3 regions of the Salmonella sp. A1325 genome follow, and region 1 is predicted to be linked to each of the others. Evidence: predicted binding sites of a transcription regulator. Region 1 holds the regulator's gene; each other region holds the start of a gene.
The links. The regulator CRP, encoded in region 1, controls carbon source genes, mostly activating them, when cyclic AMP is high. The targets are predictions, from matches to a motif close to ATGTGANNNNNNTCACAT.
Positions count from the first base shown of each region.

Region 2: epd (erythrose-4-phosphate dehydrogenase) is a predicted target of CRP. The motif match lies at 750-767, and genes of this name have one in related genera.
Region 3: NAZ64_RS14085 (glycine dehydrogenase) is a predicted target of CRP. The motif match lies at 784-801, and genes of this name have one in related genera.

Region 1 is NZ_JAMLWO010000004.1:15,655-17,857, forward strand. It holds gene NAZ64_RS09455 (OsmC family protein) at 1-287, opposite strand, end outside; gene crp (cAMP-activated global transcriptional regulator CRP) at 595-1,227, shown strand; gene NAZ64_RS09465 (YccS/YhfK family putative transporter) at 1,276-2,203, shown strand, end outside.
Region 2 is NZ_JAMLWO010000002.1:364,697-366,899, reverse strand. It holds gene NAZ64_RS05670 (ECF transporter S component) at 1-136, opposite strand, end outside; gene NAZ64_RS05665 (PPC domain-containing DNA-binding protein) at 162-587, opposite strand; gene epd (erythrose-4-phosphate dehydrogenase) at 961-2,007, shown strand; gene pgk (phosphoglycerate kinase) at 2,029-2,203, shown strand, end outside.
Region 3 is NZ_JAMLWO010000006.1:213,768-215,970, reverse strand. It holds gene pmbA (metalloprotease PmbA) at 1-248, shown strand, start outside; gene cybC (cytochrome b562) at 347-733, shown strand; gene NAZ64_RS14085 (glycine dehydrogenase) at 1,011-1,349, shown strand; gene NAZ64_RS14080 (SFCGS family glycine-rich protein) at 1,360-1,722, shown strand; gene NAZ64_RS14075 (DUF4312 family protein) at 1,722-2,024, shown strand; gene NAZ64_RS14070 (DUF4311 domain-containing protein) at 2,047-2,203, shown strand, end outside.

The DNA of each region.
Region 1 (2,203 bases):
AGATCGCTGCCGGTAACGATAAAATGCAGATTAATGTGCGTAAACAGGCGCGGCGCGTCTTCCCGGCGCTCGGATGTCAGCTTCACTTCGCAGTTGGTGACATTCTGACGGCCCTTTTGCAGGATTGATACCACATCAATAGCGCTACATCCGCCAGCCGCCATTAATACCATCTCCATCGGACTCGGCGCTTTGTCACCGGAGTTGCCATCCATTAAAATCTGGTGGCCGGAGGAGGACTCTCCGAGGAACGTGAGCCCTTCAACCCACTTTACACGCGCTTGCATATTTCGTAACTCCAATGTTTCAATTTTCCTGAAAGATTACGCGCATACAACAAAAGTCGCAATGGAAGGCGACCTGGGTCATGCTGAAGCGAGACACCAGGAGACACACGGCGAAAGCTATGCTAAAACAGACAAGATGCTACAGTAATACATTGACGTACTGCATGTATGCAGAGGACATCACATTACAGGCTACAATCTATTTTCGTAGCCCCCTTCCCAGGTAGCGGGAAGTATATTTTTGCAACCCCAGAGACAGTGCCGTTTTCTGGCTCTGGAGACAGCTTATAACAGAGGATAACCGCGCATGGTGCTTGGCAAACCGCAAACAGACCCGACTCTTGAATGGTTCTTGTCTCATTGCCACATTCATAAGTACCCGTCAAAGAGCACGCTGATTCACCAGGGTGAAAAAGCAGAAACGCTGTACTACATCGTTAAAGGCTCCGTGGCAGTGCTGATCAAAGATGAGGAAGGGAAAGAAATGATCCTTTCTTATCTGAATCAGGGTGATTTTATTGGTGAACTGGGCCTGTTTGAAGAAGGTCAGGAACGCAGCGCCTGGGTACGTGCGAAAACCGCATGTGAGGTCGCTGAAATTTCCTACAAAAAATTTCGCCAATTAATCCAGGTCAACCCGGATATTCTGATGCGCCTCTCTTCCCAGATGGCTCGTCGCTTACAAGTCACCTCTGAAAAAGTAGGTAACCTCGCCTTCCTTGACGTCACCGGGCGTATCGCTCAGACGCTGCTGAATCTGGCGAAACAGCCCGATGCCATGACGCACCCGGATGGGATGCAGATCAAAATCACCCGTCAGGAAATCGGCCAGATCGTCGGCTGCTCCCGCGAAACCGTTGGTCGTATTTTGAAAATGCTGGAAGATCAAAACCTGATCTCCGCGCATGGCAAGACCATCGTCGTCTACGGCACCCGTTAATTCCGTCAGAATGGCGCGTTTTATCATGCGCCATTTTTGTTTGCATCGATGTGGCGAAGACTGATTTATCACCCAGAGATTAATTACGCACTACGGCAAACGCTGGTGCTGTGCCTGCCTGTGGCTGTTGGTTTATTGATAGGCCAGCTACACCTGGGCTTGCTTTTCTCTCTCGTTCCCGCCTGCTGCAACATTGCAGGTCTGGATACCCCGCACAAACGCTTTTTTAAACGCCTGATCATCGGCGCGTCGCTGTTCGCCGGATGCAGTCTGGTAACGCAACTTCTGCTGGCGGAATCCATCCCCCTGCCGTTGATCCTGACCGGGCTCACGCTGGTGCTTGGCGTGACGGCGGAAATTAGCCCGCTTCACGCGCGGCTACTGCCAGCGTCGCTGATTGCCGCCATCTTTACCCTGAGTCTTGCGGGATACATGCCCGTCTGGGAGCCACTGCTCATTTATGCGCTGGGCACGCTATGGTACGGCGTGTTTAACTGGTTTTGGTTCTGGCTATGGCGCGAACAGCCGCTGCGCGAGTCATTGAGTTTGTTATACCGTGAACTGGCCGATTATTGCGAAGCGAAATACAGCCTGCTCACCCAACATATCGATCCGGAAAAAGCGCTGCCTCCCCTGCTGATACGCCAGCAAAAAGCGGTCGATCTCATTACCCAGTGTTACCAACAGATGCATATGCTTTCGGCGCACAACAATAATGATTACAAGCGTCTACTACGGGCTTTTCAGGAAGCGATGGATTTGCAGGAGCACATCTCCGTCAGCTTGCATCAGCCGGAAGAGGTACAGAAACTGGTAGAACGCAGCCATGCGGAAGAGGTGATTCGCTGGAATGCGCAAACGGTCGCCGCCCGCCTGCGCGTGCTGGCGGATGACATTCTTTATCATCGTCTGCCGACGCGCTTCTCCATGGAAAAACAGATTGGCGCTCTGGAGAAGATCGCCAATCAGCATCCTG
Region 2 (2,203 bases), on a different contig from region 1:
CACTAATTAAGGTGCCGATCGAGTCGAGAAAAATAGGCAGCTTCAACATGCTAATAAGCTGTCCGCCAATCATATTGATGGCAATAGCGATGACAATCAGCACCAGAGACTGGCTGGAAAACGGGCGACGCGCCATAAAGTACCTCTTAAAGAGTCGTCAATTAACGGGAAGAAATATGCAGTTCGTCATAACCGGAAATGGCGCACGGTTGGCGGCTGAACGTCAGCGCTGGCAGCTCGCCGATAACCAGTTCCAGCGTGGTACGCACGGTACACCCTGGCATCATATGGCCGCCGAGCATGGCCCCGTAGGGATCCGATACCGCGAGATGCAGATGCTCGCCGGTCAATTCAAGCGTGCCGTTTAGCGAGATAACTTCAAACGTGCCGGTGAGCGATGTGGTCGCCTCTTGCCCGGCATAACGCAGCGCAACATCGGCCAGACTGCCGGTACACCCTGCTATCCAGGCTGCACGTAATTGGTTCTGTTGCACAAAGGCGTGTAATTGGGAAAACACTTCCTGGCCGGGAAGCAGACGAAGCGCGTAAAAGCGCGCTGTAGAGGCATTGTGGTGAGATACAATCATCGTTACAGGACTCCGAGACTCGGACGTGGCGCTGATAATATAGACGCTGGCGACAGCGCTTTCTGATATAAATCAGTATTTGTGACGCGACGATGAAAAGATCTGACGGATGAACTGGTGATTCTTAAATATGGAATAAATTGCAGCGTAAGCGGCCATGAAATGTGATGCAGGTCAGATAACTGTCTTCTTCGACTGGACAAACATTCCTTTTATTCCCCGTTTCGCTTATTCTAGCTGAAGCGTTTCAGTTAATTAAATGTTCGACAATTAACCAATCAGTCGCAGTTTGCGACAGGTGAGGTTTTACTCGACGATGAGCTGCATTACTCTGTCAGCCTCATCTGAATCGGGATAGCCTTGCAGGAGACCTATGACCGTACGCATAGCGATTAATGGCTTTGGTCGCATCGGGCGTAACGTGGTTCGTGCTTTGTATGAATCCGGACGTCGGGCGGAAATTACCGTGGTGGCCATCAACGAGCTGGCGGATGCCGCAGGCATGGCGCATTTGTTGAAATACGATACCAGCCACGGGCGTTTTGCATGGGAGGTTCGCCACGAGCGCGAGCAGCTTTTTGTTGGCGACGATGTCATTCGTATTCTGCATGAACGAACGCTGGCGGATCTGCCGTGGCGCGAACTGGGCGTGGATGTCGTGTTGGATTGTACGGGCGTATATGGCAACCGGGAGCATGGCGAGGCGCATATTGCCGCTGGCGCGAAGAAAGTGCTCTTTTCTCATCCGGGCAGCAACGATCTTGACGCCACCGTCGTTTTTGGCGTGAACCAGAACCAACTGCGTGCGGAACATCGTATTGTCTCAAACGCGTCCTGTACCACGAATTGCATAATCCCCGTCATTAAATTGTTGGATGATGCTTACGGCATCGAGTCTGGTACCGTCACGACGATCCACTCCGCGATGAACGATCAGCAGGTGATCGACGCGTATCACTCCGATCTACGGCGCACGCGCGCGGCCAGCCAGTCGATTATCCCGGTAGATACAAAACTGGCGGCAGGCATTACGCGTATATTCCCGCAGTTTAACGACCGTTTTGAGGCGATTGCCGTGCGCGTTCCAACCATTAATGTGACGGCGATCGATTTAAGCGTGACGGTGAAAAAACCAGTAAAAGCCAGTGAAGTCAACCAGTTGCTGCAAAAAGCAGCACAAGGTGCATTTCATGGTATAGTTGACTATACGGAATCACCGTTGGTCTCGATAGATTTTAACCACGACCCGCACAGCGCCATTGTTGATGGCACGCAAACCCGGGTCAGTGGCGCCCACCTGATCAAGACGCTGGTCTGGTGCGATAATGAATGGGGCTTTGCTAACCGGATGCTCGACACCACGTTAGCGATGGCCGCAGTTGGTTTCAGGCTCGACGCGTCAGCGTCGACAAAACTTTAAGCATCATTGAGAGGATTCACCATGTCTGTAATTAAGATGACCGATCTGGATCTGGCCGGGAAACGCGTTTTTATCCGTGCGGATCTGAACGTACCTGTTAAAGAAGGGAAAGTGACCAGCGACGCGCGTATCCGCGCCTCTCTGCCGACCATCGAACTGGCTCTGAAACAGGGCGCGAAAGTGATGGTAACCTCCC
Region 3 (2,203 bases), on a different contig from region 1:
CCGGCTTGGTGGTGACGGAACTGATGGGCCAGGGCGTCAGCGGTATTACCGGCGACTACTCCCGCGGCGCTGCGGGATTCTGGGTTGAAAATGGTGAAATCCAGTACCCGGTAAGTGAAATTACCATTGCCGGTAATTTAAAAGAGATGTGGCGTAATATTGTCACTGTGGGTGATGATATTGAAACGCGCAGTAATATACAGTGTGGTTCGGTATTGTTACCGGAGATGAAAATCGCCGGACAATAATACCCGTCATACTTCAGGCTGCAGGCGCGTTGGCTGCCTGCAACTTGAATTATTCAGGGTATTACACTTATCGTTAATAATAAAAAAGGAAGTGAGCAATGCGTAAAAGCCTGTTAGCTATTCTTGCTGTGTCATCGCTGGTATTCGGTTCGGCTGTTTTTGCTGCCGATCTTGAAGATAATATGGATATTCTCAATGATAACCTGAAAGTTGTTGAGAAAACGGATAGTGCCCCTGAACTGAAAGCGGCATTAACCAAAATGCGCGCGGCCGCGCTGGATGCTCAAAAAGCTACGCCGCCAAAGCTGGAAGATAAAGCGCCGGATAGCCCGGAAATGAAGGATTTTCGTCACGGTTTTGACATTCTGGTCGGCCAAATTGATGGCGCGCTGAAGCTGGCGAACGAAGGTAACGTTAAAGAAGCGAAAGCGGCGGCGGAAGCGCTAAAAACCACCCGCAATACGTATCATAAGAAGTATCGTTAATTTTTGTGGGATGGCGGCTTCGCTTTATCCGCAGGTCGCCATCCGGCAAAATGTAATACCCATCACACTTTCTCACTTTATACGACAACGTCATTGTTTCGCCATTTCCTCTTTATGCCGCGATAGATCTCACACTTTCCCGGCGATAATTCATTAATGCCGCCTTTTCTGTGGCGCAGATCACCTATCCCACTCGCGTTTCCACTTCGAGGTGGAAAATAACTCGCTACAAACTTTTAACCCTTGCCGCTAGTTTTATCTCATTGCCATTAACGGGGTGAGACGCGTGGATAACGGAGCAGTAAAACACGATGCCGGTGAGCGAATTAACAAATTAGCTGAACAGGTGTTAACGCAGGTGGATGGCCTGCTGGGGCGACATCACATTGTCCCCAATGCGGTACAGACGCAAATGCTGACCTCGCACGTTCGCGCGATGGCGCACCGGTCAATTACCGGCGAGCCTTTACCGGAAGTCGATGCCAGCTTGTTTGATGAAATCTCAGCCGAATCAATGGCGCTCGCCCGCGAAATCGTGGCGGCGTTTGGCAACCTTCCTGACGAAGAAGCCTGGCTATTATCGGTACATTTTGAAGTCGCGAAAGACAACCTCTAAGGAGCAAAAAATGGAACAGATTACCGTCGTGATTGGCGATCGCCTGGGTAAAGGCCAGAAAGTGGCGGCAGGCGTGGAAAAAGCGGGCGGTCGCGCGGTCGTCGTACCGGGCGTCGCGGCAGACATGAAGCTGGGCGATGTGATGAAAGCGGAAAACGCCACCTTCGGCATTTCATTTTGCGGCAGCGGCGGCGCGGGCGCTATCACCGCGCAAAACAAGCATGGCTACAAAGCCAAATATGGCATGCGGTCAGTGGATGAAGGCGTCACCGCTATCAATGAAGGCTGCAACGTGTTGGGTTTCGGCTTTATGGATAAAGAAGAGCTCGGCGAGCGCCTGGTGCAGGCGTGGCAAAAGAAATACGGCGCCTGATGATGAAAGAGCAATTCACCACCACGGTGAGAGTAAAAGGCAAGGGCGACGCCAAAGCACGCGCCTTTGCCGATGCGCTGAACCATGTTCAGTCGGCGGTGATGAGAGAGTCGCCGTATATCTTACTGCGTATTGAGCCACAGGATGTGCGGATTGTTCAGGCGCATGAGTCGGTGCGTAAAGAGGCCTTTCTGTTTTTCTTTTTGCGCCGGGAACGACGCACTTACAGCGTGGAGCTGGATGTGACCGTCAACGTGACCGCCATCAATCTCGACAGGGTGGATTTCGTCGCGAAACGCTGATTTTTATTAAAAAGGCATAGTTATGTTCCTGATAATACTAATTAAATCGCTCATTATCGGCGCGCTGGTCGGCGTAGGGGTGGGCGCTGGGGCTGCACGCATGTTTCACGCGCCAACCACACAGGGGATGGGCGCGTTCCGTACGTTGGGCGAACTCAACTCTTGTGAAGGCGACCCGG